DNA from 3 places in the Hymenobacter aquaticus genome. Region 2 is predicted to be linked to each of the others. Evidence: riboswitches for the same ligand, from Rfam matches in the RefSeq annotation. Region 2 holds a riboswitch; each other region holds the start of a gene.
The links. A riboswitch is a leader RNA that binds a small molecule or an ion and turns the genes downstream of it on or off. The one in region 2 is predicted to bind S-adenosylmethionine.

Region 1: it holds a riboswitch for S-adenosylmethionine, as region 2 does, so the genes downstream of both, E5K00_RS06530 (amino acid permease) here and E5K00_RS09250 (ATP-grasp domain-containing protein) in region 2, are expected to answer to the same signal.
Region 3: it holds a riboswitch for S-adenosylmethionine, as region 2 does, so the genes downstream of both, E5K00_RS16135 (O-acetylhomoserine aminocarboxypropyltransferase/cysteine synthase family protein) here and E5K00_RS09250 (ATP-grasp domain-containing protein) in region 2, are expected to answer to the same signal.

Annotation. Positions count from the first base shown of each region.
Region 1 is NZ_SRLC01000001.1:1,596,030-1,599,780, reverse strand. It holds gene E5K00_RS06535 (TIGR02117 family protein) at 1-703, opposite strand, end outside; SAM riboswitch class I at 883-975, shown strand; gene E5K00_RS06530 (amino acid permease) at 1,253-2,701, shown strand; gene E5K00_RS06525 (lipopolysaccharide biosynthesis protein) at 3,144-3,751, opposite strand, start outside.
Region 2 is NZ_SRLC01000001.1:2,246,369-2,250,119, reverse strand. It holds gene E5K00_RS09255 (LLM class flavin-dependent oxidoreductase) at 1-388, opposite strand, end outside; gene E5K00_RS09250 (ATP-grasp domain-containing protein) at 483-1,493, opposite strand; SAM riboswitch class I at 1,909-2,000, opposite strand; gene E5K00_RS09245 (DUF4886 domain-containing protein) at 2,177-3,187, opposite strand; gene E5K00_RS09240 (dicarboxylate/amino acid:cation symporter) at 3,283-3,751, opposite strand, start outside.
Region 3 is NZ_SRLC01000002.1:815,610-819,360, reverse strand. It holds gene E5K00_RS16150 (lysylphosphatidylglycerol synthase transmembrane domain-containing protein) at 1-934, shown strand, start outside; gene E5K00_RS16145 (hypothetical protein) at 1,014-1,430, opposite strand; gene E5K00_RS16140 (LysM peptidoglycan-binding domain-containing protein) at 1,653-1,958, shown strand; SAM riboswitch class I at 2,137-2,249, shown strand; gene E5K00_RS16135 (O-acetylhomoserine aminocarboxypropyltransferase/cysteine synthase family protein) at 2,629-3,751, shown strand, end outside.

The sequences.
Region 1 (3,751 bases), 650 kb from region 2:
CCACGTGGGGGCCGCGGTGGCGGTACTGGTAGAAAATGCCCGAGTCCAGGGCCGTCCAGAAGCAGGCGCGCTGCCCGCTTTCTTTCAGGCCGTTATTGGCCCAGGTGTTGCAGGTAAACAGGAAGCTGTAGGTGCGCTTGGCTTCGTAGAAGGCATCATATTGGCCGTAGCTGTGGCCCCGGATGTGCTGGGGGCGGCCCTGGGCGTCGTAGTCGAAGCTGCCTTTGATGTAGTCGATCAGGCGGGCGTACTCGGCCTGGCTGATGCGGATCTTCACGCAGTCGTCGCCCTCCTGCAGGCGCTGGTGGAAGGTGACGTGCATGGCCGAGGAGCTCAAATAGAACATGGCCTTGAAGGCGGTGCTGGGCTTGAGCTCGGCCCAGGTGGGCGTGTCGAGGTAGAAGCCCTTGTCGCCCCAGCCGAAGCCCACGTAGGGCGCCGACGTATCATTAGCGGGCGTGTTCTGGAAGGGCACCAGCTCGCTCCAGTCGATGTAGCGGCTGCGCACGGGCACCACGATGTCGGTGTGCACCCCGTTGGAGAGAATGTAGATATCCACGTCTTCGGCCGGGTCCTGGTCGTGGGTGTTGACCGGGATGCGCGACAAAACAAAGGACGAAGCCGCGTATACGCCCACGATGCCCACGAGCGAGGCGGCGGCGTAGCCGGTAATCTGAAGCGTTTTTTTAAGCGTTGGATGCATCACGGGAGGAAGTTGCCAGGTCAGAGGAAAGTGCGGGGCGCGGGTGGGCCGGTGGTGGCACCTACTGCTTTTGCGGGCAATTGGTTGGGGCGCGCCGGGGGCGGCCCGGCCGTCGGGTTTGCAAATCCGGTGGGGGCGGGGCTACCTTTGTGCCATCAATTCTTTACTCCAAAGGATTGTTTTTATACAGAGGCGCTGAGAGACAGGCTCGAAGAAGCGTCGGCAACCATCCGCAACTGCCGGAACGGTGCCAATTCCTGCTCATATAAAAACAAGTTGCCGTGGACTGCTTCCCCAACCGCCCCGTTTCCTCTCTTGCTCCTGTGCGCCGCCGGGCGCGGCTGGCTGGCTGTTGTTGCTGTTGTTGAAGCGTCGGGCCCTGAGCCCCGGCGCGGCCTGAGGCCGCGCCCCATTGCCTTTTCCGTCTCTCTTTTCTGATGCCCGCGCCGGTTCCCGGCCGGCCCCGCCGTGTGCGCCTGCGTGGCTGCGCTGCGCGGGATGGGTGTCGCTTACTCTCTCGCGAAGCCGGGCTTCGCGCCATTTCCTCTTATGCTTAAAAAATCACTGGAGCTGCTCCGCGCGGAAGCAGCCGAAACGGGGGCCGGCACCCTGAAACGAAGTCTGGGCGGCTTCAGCCTGATTGCCATCGGTATCGGCGTCATCATTGGGGCGGGCTTGTTCTCGCTCACCGGCATTGCCGCCGCCAACAACGCCGGCCCGGCCGTGACCCTGTCCTTTCTCGTAGCGGCGGTGGGCTGCGCCTTCTCGGCGCTGTGCTACGCCGAGTTTGCCTCCATGGTGCCCGTGGCCGGCTCGGCCTACACCTATTCCTACGCCACGATGGGCGAGCTGTTTGCCTGGATCATCGGCTGGGATTTGATTCTGGAGTACTCGGTGGGGGCCGCCACGGTGGCCATCAGCTGGTCGCAGTACCTGGTGCGGGTGCTGGGCAAGTTCAACCTGCACATTCCGGCCCAGCTGGTGATGTCGCCCTTCGAGCAGGCCACTCTGGCCGACGGCTCGGTCATCTCGGGCCTGGTCAACGTGCCGGCCATGCTCATCGTGCTGGCCATTACGGCCATCATCGTGCGCGGCACCCAGGGCTCGGCCTGGTTCAACGCGCTGGTGGTGAGCCTCAAGGTGGCGGTGGTGCTCGTGTTCATTGCCCTGGGCTGGCAATACATCGACCCGGCCAACTATCAACCCTACATTCCGCAGAACACCGGCACGTTCGGGGAGTTCGGCTGGAGCGGCATCCTGCGCGGGGCCGGGGTGGTGTTCTTCGTCTTCATCGGCTTCGACATCGTGGCCACGATGGCCCAGGAAACCAAGAACCCGCAGCGCAACATGCCCATCGGCATCATCGGCTCGTTGCTGGTGTGCACCGTGTTGTTCGTGCTCTTCGGCCACGTCATGACCGGGCTGGCCAACTACACCGAGTTCAAGGACAGCGCCGCGCCGGTGGCCATTGCCATCGAGAAAACGCCCTACGCCTGGCTCAGCTCGGCCATCATCGTGGCCATTCTCATTGGCTACACCTCCGTGATTCTGGTTGATCTGATGGGGCAGAGCCGGGTGTTCTTCTCCATGTCGAAGGATGGGCTGCTGCCGCCGGTGTTTGCCAAGGTACACCCCACGTTCCGCACCCCGTTGCAGTCCAATCTGCTGCTGGGCGTGTTCATCAGCCTGTTTGCGGGCTTCGTGCCGATTTCGGTGGTGGGCGAAATGACCAGCATCGGCACCCTGCTCGCCTTCGTGATGGTGTGCCTGGGCGTGCTCATCATGCGCAAGAAAGAGCCCAACGCCCCCCGCGGCTTCCGCACGCCCTGGGTGCCCCTGGTCCCCATCCTGGGCATCCTGACCTGCCTGCTGATGATGGTGTCGCTGCCCCTGGATACCTGGATTCGCCTCTTCGTCTGGCTGGCTATCGGCCTGGCCATCTACTACGGCTACGGCAAGAAGCACAGCAAGCTGCGGCAGCAGCAGGCCGCAGAATAAGTATAGGCGCCGACGACCAAAAAGCCCTTGGGAAGCACCCTTCAGATCTGAAGGGTGCCTTCCAAGGGCTTTTTGGTCGTCCTTCAGATCTGAAGAGTGCTTCTCAACGGCTTAGGATAGCCTCTTCAGATCTGAAGGGTGCCTCCTAAGTGCTTAGGATAGGCTCTTCTTAAAAGAAGGATGCCTTCCAAGGGCTTAGGATAGGCTCTTCTTAAAAGAAGGACGACCACCAAGGGCTTAAGAGCCACTCTTCTTTTAAGAAGAATAGATACAAACAAAGTATTCATCGTCTGCGCGTGTGCCGATCAGCTGCTAACCAGAACGAGGTAGAGAAGCGTATTCGCGTCTCAATCGTTGAACGACTGGGCGCGTGCCGTAACAACGTCAGCAACGATTGAGACGCGAATACGCGTCTCTACCTCGTTCGATGATACCCTGGCTACTACTGTTGGGGGCGTTTCAGCAGCTTGCGCAGCAGGGGCTGGGCTTCGGGCACCAGGCCCAGCAGTAGCAGGGCCCCGCCGTAGAGGGCCGTGAGCACCGTGCCGCGCATGAGCATAGTCAGTAGCTTGGAGGGCAGGACTGGCAGCAGCCATACCAGCAGGCCCGAGGCCACGGCTACGGCCAGCACCACCGGAATGCGCCAGGTGAAGGGCTGCAACCGGTAGCTGTACCACACAAACCACGTCCGGGCCGTGTTGATGGCCACGATGGCGAAGAGCGTGGCCAGGGCCGAGCCGGTGATGCCCAGCGGCGGAATCAGCAGGCGGTTGAGCAGGATGGTGATGCCAGCCAAGGACAGGTTGAAAATCAAGTCGAAGCGGTAGCGCGGGGACGTGACGACAATCAGGCCGTTCACGCCCGTGATGCCGTCGAACAGGCGGCCGGCCAGCAGCAGCAAAACGGCCGTGGTACCGGTGGCGTACGCCGGGTTCTTGATGAGCGAGTAGATAAAATCCAGGTTGAGGCCGATGCCCAGGGCCAGGTAGCAGCCCAGAATGGTGTTGAGCCGGGTCGTGTCGCGGTAGAAGTCGGCCATGCGGGGCAGGT
Region 2 (3,751 bases):
CGAAGTGCACCCCGTACTTCTTGGCCTCGTCCTGCCACCACGACGACACCACGTTCAAGGACAACCGGCCGCCGCTGATGTGGTCGATGTTGGCGGCCTGCTTGGCCAGCAGGGCCGGGGAGTGAAACGTGGGCCGCACGGCCACCATCAGCTCGATTTTCTTGGTCACGGCGGCCAGGGCGGCGGCTGTGCTCCAGGCATCCAGGCTGGGAGCTTCCTCGCCCTTGATGTCGTTCAGGTTCAGCTCGGCAATGAGCGAGAGGTCGTAGCCCAGCTCCTCACTGCGCTGGGCCAGCGTTTTGACGTAGTCCCAGTCGGCGCGCATGTTCTCGTCTTCGACGTTGCGCAGCCACCCGCCAAAAACGGGCATCCAATATCCGTAACGCATTTTCTTAATGTGCTAATGTGGTGAATGTGAGATTAATGTGCTGATGTGGCGAATGTGAATAATGTGCTAAATCATTACTCGCGCACTCACTCAGCTACTCCGTGACTGAGGCTACTGCGGCTTCGGCGACAGGTGCCTTGGCGGCTGCCGGGGCGGGCAGCTGGCTTTCGAGGTAGTCCACGAAGCGGGCGTAGGGGTCGAAACCGACGACGTTCACGGCATCGGCCACGAAGTTGGACAGGGCGTTGACGTCGTAGAAGAGAACGTCGCCGGTTTGGTCGTCAATCAGGTACTCGATGCCGCCCACGTCGATTTTGGCGGCGGCCACGATGCGCTCCACGGCTTCAATCACCTCGGCCGGGGGCGTAAAGGCTTCCACCTGAATGCCTTTCTTGGGCGCTTCGGTCAGGCAGAACTCGGCCGCCGGCTCCTCCGGTATCTGGCAGATTTCGGCCGGGCAGAGGTTGAAGCTTTCCCCGGTCGTAAACACCTTCATGGCGTAGAGAAACTTGCCGTCGAGGGTTTCCACCCGGTGAATGTTGCCGCCGCGGGGCGTCACGTATTCCTGCACCAGGGCCGTCTGGTCGATGCCCAGATCAATCTGATTGGCGGCTACGGCGGCCTCCACGCCCTCCAGCGTGTCGAAGCGGATGATGCCCGCCCCGCTTCCGCCGATGTTGACTTTCACCACAATCGGGAATTGGAGCTGCCGGGCCGCGTCGGCAATGCGCGAGGCGTGGTTGACCACGAAGGACTTCGGGTATTTCAAGCCCAAGGAGGCAAACAGCGAGAGTTGCCGGGCCTTGTTGGTTTCGATGCTGGTGGCCGCCGAGCCGTTGATGATGCGGGTGCCGATGCGCTCCAGGTGGGTAGCAAAGCCGGCGGTGTGGAAAATGCCCTGGCCGTGGCCGCGCAGGTAAGCCGAGGAGCTCATCCGGTTTACCACCAGGGAGTAGCGGCTCTCGGTTTCGGCCGGGTCGAAGAGGTGGTGGGCGGCGTCAATCTTTTCGTAGGGCAGGCCCCGGCGGTCCAGCTCGGCAAACAGGGGCTTAAACCATTCGGGGTGTTCGTAATAAATGCCAATCGGCTTCTGAGGCTGGGCCATGAGACTAGAATAAATGAAGAAGGAAAGGGGACAAACGACAGCAGCCAACTGCGGCAACGCAGGGGCCGGAGAAAAAGCAGGAAGCAGGAAACGAAGCTGCCGCGCGGGGCTGGAAAGCGCGCAAAACCCTGGCCGAAGCCCGCAGACGCACCCCGCCGCAGCGGGGAGCTGTTTAGGGAGTTAACATCAGACGGGCAGGGGCGCGGCCGGGCCATACGCCGCCGCAAAGCCAACCCGGCCCGGCAGGAAATGCAGGGCGGTCAGCGGATACCGGCAGGAAGGAGGAAGGGGACTAGCAACAACAGCCAGCCGCAGCCAGCGGCCAACAACAGCCTGCAACCGGGGCAGACTGGGGCTGGGCTACGAAAGCAGCGGAAAGGGCGAAAAAGTTGTTGGCAGCGTCCACGGCAACTTGTTTTTATATGGGCAGGAATTGGCACCGTTCCGCTGCTGCGGGTGGTTGCCGGCGTTTCGTCGAGCCTGTCTCTCCACGCCTCTGTATAAAAACAATCCTTTGGTCAGAAAGAATTGACCCGGCGAAGGTAAGGCCGCAAAGTGGATAGTTACAAATCCACCGGCTGGCAGCCTCACCCGGCCAGCTGCCGCTGGTGCCGCCGGATGCTCTGTAAACAACAAAGCCCGCCGGAGGTTCCGGCGGGCAGCAGTCGACCAGCAGTCCGGCGCTATTTCCCCGGGGCCGCTGCCTTGAGTTTGACCTGGCGGGGGCTGCTTTTCGGGGCCGACTTCGCAGCCGCGCCCGGCGTAAAAGCGCCGGGGCGGGCCGCCAGCACCTGCTCGGCGGCAATGCGCTGCAGGCTCACGGCCTGGGCCGGCGTGATGCCCAGCGCCGCCGCCGCCGCCTCCTGCGCGCCCAGCCGGCGCGGGTCGTAGCCCGTAATTTCGGCCAGCAGCACGCAGGCATTCAGGTAGGCGCCCCACTGGCTGGGATGGTAGTTGTCCTCGCCCCACAGGTTCAGCTGGCCGGCTTCCGGGGCGAAGGGGTTGCGCACGGCCACGCCGGCCCGCATGGCGCGCAGCCAGGCGTCGCCGGCCGGGGCCACGCCCGCGAAATGGCCGTTTTGCCGGGCGGCCAGGTAGTAGCCGCGGTGCAAGTCCAGGGTCATCGAGTCGATGGGCAGCCCGGAATATGCTTTGTCGGGCGCGTAGGTCTGGTCGGCGCGGGCCCAGGTCTGGTAGAAGTACAGCCGGGCCTGGGGGTTGGCCTTGTGCACCACTTGCTCCAGCCGGGTGGCGTAGTCGCGGAATACCTCGGGCCGGCCGCTGCGCCGGGCGGGCAGGGGCCACAGGCTGTGCTCCTGCAGCACCACCGTGTTCCAGCGCGGCTGCCCGATAATGGCCCGGGCGCTGTCGTAGTGCATCTTCAGCGACTCGCCGTTGATGCACTCAAAATGAACGTCGTAGCGCAGGCCGGCCTGTTCGGTCAGGGTTTTGAAAATAGCCGGGATGCCGCCCCAGGGCCCGATTTTCTGCTGCCCGACTTTCTCCACCGTGATGGTGGCCGCGTTGTAGCTGAACGCCGGCTCGTAGCGGCCGTGGAAAAAGCTGTTGCCCACGAACAGAATCGTGGTCGGGGCCGCGGCGGGCGACTGGGATTGGGCGTGGCCGGGGGCAGACAGCAGCGCGCCGAGCACGCCCAGGTGCAGCAGGCCGGCTCGGAGCCAAGGGTGGGGCATAAGCAGAAAGGTCCGCTGGGTGAAGGCGGGGCGGAAAGACAAAAATAGGGTTTTTAACCGGCGAAAGGGTTTTTCTGGCGGCCCCCGGCTGCCGGCTATACGTTCACCTCATCCGACTCGGCGGCGGAAACTACGCCGGCCAGGGCCAGCTGGTGCCGGGCTTCGTCAAACTCGCCCTCGCTCTTGGCAATGACCAGCGTGGCCACGCCGTTGCCGATGACGTTGGTAATGGCCCGGGCCTCGCTCATAAACCGGTCGACGCCCAGCAGCAGGGCCACGCCTTCCACCGGAATAATTTTGGTGGCGGCCAGCGTGGAAGCCAGCACGATGAAGCCCGAGCCCGTGACGCCGGCCGCGCCTTTGCTGGTCAGCATCAGAATCCCGATGAGCGTCAGCTCCTGGGTTAAGGAAAGCTCGATGCCGAAGGCCTGGGCCAGGAAAATAGCGGCAATACTGAGGTAAATAGAGGTGCCGTCGAGGTTGAAGGAGTAGCCCGTCGGGATGACCAGGCCGGCCACCGAGCGGGAGCAGCCGTAGCGTTCCAGCTTGTCGATCATGCGTGGC
Region 3 (3,751 bases), on a different contig from region 2:
CCTGGCCCCGCTGGCCGACGCCAAAGTGCACTGGCTGCTCATCACGCTGGCCGTGCTGCTGGCCCGCGACCTGGGCTACGTCTACCGCATTCGGCACATTTCGGAGCGGGTGCTGAGCTGGCGGCAGAGCCTGGACGTGATTATGATCTGGGAATTTGCGTCCTGCGTGCTGCCCTCGGCCGTGGGCGGCACGGCCGTGGCCTCGTTTATTCTCAATAAGGAAGGTATTTCTCTGGGAAAGTCGATGGCCTACGTGATGGTCACGGCCCTGCTCGACAACGTCTACTACGTCGTGACGGTGCCTTTGGTGGTGTGGCTGGCCGGCAACGCGCTGTACCCGCACGAGGCCCTGCAGGGCGGGCTGGTGACTACGCTCAAAGTAGCATTCGTGGTGAGCTACGTGCTGGTGACGCTCTACGCGCTGCTGATGCTGTACGCCATTTTCGTTAATCCGCAGTCGGTGAAGCGGCTGATGGTGCGGCTGTTTTCCCTGCGGGGGCTGCGGCGGTGGCGGGCCAAGGCCTATCAGCACGGCAACGAGGTGGTGTGGGCCTCGGCCCAGCTGCGCGGCAACGGAGCCGGCTACTGGCTGCGGGCCATCGGCTCCACGTTCTTCGTCTGGACGGCCCGCTACCTGGTTATCGGCTGCATCATTGCGGCCTTCGTCAACGTGAGCTGGGACGAGTTCCTGCTGATTTTCGGCCGCAACCTCACCTACAAAGTCATTCTGCTATTGGCCATTACGCCCGGCGGGGCCGGCATTGCCGAAGGCGCTTTTCCCACCTTCTTCGGCAAGTTTATCGGTACGCCCACCATGACCAACTTCGTGGTGCTGCTCTACCGCATCGTCACGTACTATCTGTATCTGGTGCTGGGCGCGGTGTTTCTGCCGCGTTGGGTGGGTCGGGTTTTTGCCGGCCACAAGCACCCGTAGCAAGCCACTTGCAGCCGACACAAAAAAGGCCCTTCCGCGCGGTGCGGAAGGGCCTTTTTTGTATAGTGCGGAGGCTAAGCTACTCCTTTTCCAGGCGCAGCTCGGCGCCCTCGGGGCTTTTCAGCGTGAGCTTGTCGTCGGTCAGCGTTACCACATCGAAGCTGTTGCTGGTGGTAGCGCCGTCGGGGGTCAGCATGATTTTCTTGTTGGGCTGGTCGAAGGTGTACTTGCCATTGACGGCCCCGGCGGGCGAGGTCATGTTGTACTGGCCGTTGGCGAAAAACGTAATTCGCTCGTCTTCCTGCGCGTCGGTTTGCTTCACTTTGTCGCCGCCGACACTGAGCTCCTTGTCGGTTTTCCAGACTTTGCTCTCGGTACCGTAGAGCATGTTGACGCCTTCGACTTTGCCTTCCTTGCTACCGCAAGAGGCCAGAAACAGAACAACCAGCGTCAGCAGGCCGGTGAGCAAGCGGAAGGAAGTGGGGAGATTTTTCATGAGAAAGAAGGGGTTTGGAAGGAGGAGTAAAACCAGTTGCCAGCCGCGCTACGGCGGCCAGCGTTGCGGTTCTTACGCGGCAAAGGCGAAAGGGTTAAGCTGCCAACGGCTGGGCCTGATGCCAGTACAACCAATTTAAAACAAGGGCGTAAGATGCTCTGATGCCGTGGCCTTCAGGCACATCCGGCACCATCTCCTCCTCACTCTAACCAACACACACTCATGGGACTGTTTGATTTCCTCAGCAATAAAGGCGAAGAAAAACCTGTTCAACCCGCTGCCAAGCCCCAAACCGGCGGCACGGACTTCTTCGGCAATGCCGCCCCCGGCGCGGCCACCACGCAACCCGCCGCCGCAAAAGGCGACTCTTATACGGTTGTCAGCGGCGACTCGCTTTCCAAGATTGCCAAGCACCACTACGGCGACGCCTCCAAGTGGCACCAGATATACGAAGCCAACAAAGCCATTATCGGCGCGAACCCCGACCATATCGAAGTGGGCCAGCAGCTGACGCTCCCTACCCTTTAGGTCCTTTTTTGCAGAAAAAGGTTGGAAACGCCGCCCGAGCTTCGGGCGGCGTTTTTTCTGGTCTTGATTTTTGGCAAGAATAAAAAAACTTTTTGCGGGATTTGGTCTTTTCAATTCCAGCTGTACATTTGCAGTCACCAACCCGGTACTCTCCCAGAACGATGGGACAGTTTGAAAGAATTTATACAGAAGCGGCGAGAGAACAGGCTCCCTGACCCGCTGGCAACCTTCATCTGATGAAAGGTGCCAATTCCTGCCCGCAAGGCGTAAGGCCGGCGGGAGCTATAAGTCGAGTACCATGGAAAACGCCCCCGCATCCTTCTTTTTTGCCCCATCCGCTTCCGCCGCCCCCGGGCCCGCTGAACTGCCGATGGGTTTTCGTGCTTTCGTCGCCGCTGTGCCGGCCGGCCGAATGCGCCTGTGCTGTTGCACCCCGTGTTGTTGCTGTTGCTAGCCGGCCGCTGAGCGCCTAGCTTCTCCCCCTCCCTCCTTTTTTCCTGCCTCCCCGCCGTTCGAAGCCACCCGTGGTGCGTCTCGTCGCAGGGTTTGGCCTACGCTTCGCCGTCGCCCTCGTCAGGGCCCGGAAGCACTTGCGGCAGCCGCCGTTTGGCGCCCAAGCTACTGATTACCTGAAACTTAATTCCCCGGAATTTCCTAAACCAGCCTCATCATGTCTACGCAAGCCCTGCAATTCGAGACCCTGCAACTCCACGCCGGCCAGCAGCCCGACCCCGTTACCGGTGCCCGCGCCGTGCCGCTGTACCAGACCACTTCCTACGTGTTCAAGAACGCCGAACACGGGGCCAACCTGTTTGCCCTGAAGGAATTTGGCAACATCTACACCCGGCTGATGAACCCCACCACCGACGTGTTTGAGCAGCGCGTGGCGGCCCTGGAAGGCGGCGTGGCCGCCCTCGCCACGGGCTCGGGGCAGGCGGCGCAGTTCATTGCTCTGAACAACATTCTGCAGGCCGGCGACAATTTCGTGAGCAGCTCCCACCTCTACGGGGGCACTTACAACCAGTTTAAAGTGGCCTTCAAGCGCCTGGGCATCGAGGTGCGCTTTGCCGACGGCGACAACCCGGCCAGCTTTGAGGCCCTGATTGACGAAAACACCAAGGCCATCTACCTCGAAACCATCGGCAACCCCAGCTTCAGCATTCCGGACTTCGAGCGGATTGCCGCCATTGCCGACAAGCACGATTTGCCGCTGATTGTGGACAATACCTTCGGGGCGGGCGGCTACCTGTTCCGGCCCCTGGAGCACGGCGCCCACATCGTGGTGGAGTCGGCCACGAAGTGGATTGGCGGGCACGGCACCAGCATCGGCGGCGTGATTGTGGACGGCGGCAAGTACGACTTCGGCAACGGCAAGTTTCCGCAGTTCACCGAGCCCTCGGAAGGCTACCACGGCCTGGTATTCAACGACGTATTCGGCAAGAACGGGCCGTTTGGCAACATTGCCTTTATCATTCGGGCCCGGGTGGAAGGCCTGCGCGACTTCGGCCCGGCCATCAGCCCCTTCAACTCCTGGCAGCTGCTCATCGGCCTCGAAACCCTGAGTTTGCGCGTCGACCGCACCGTGGAAAACGCCCTGCGCATTGCGACCTGGCTGGAGCAGCACCCGCAGGTAGAAAGTGTGAATTATCCGGGCCTGAAGAGCAGCCCCTACCACGCCCTGGCCCAGAAATACCTCAAGCGCGGCTACGGCGGCGTGCTGACTTTCAGCATCAAGGGCAGCAAGGAAACGGCCACCCAGTTTATCGACAACCTGAAGCTGGTAAGCCATTTGG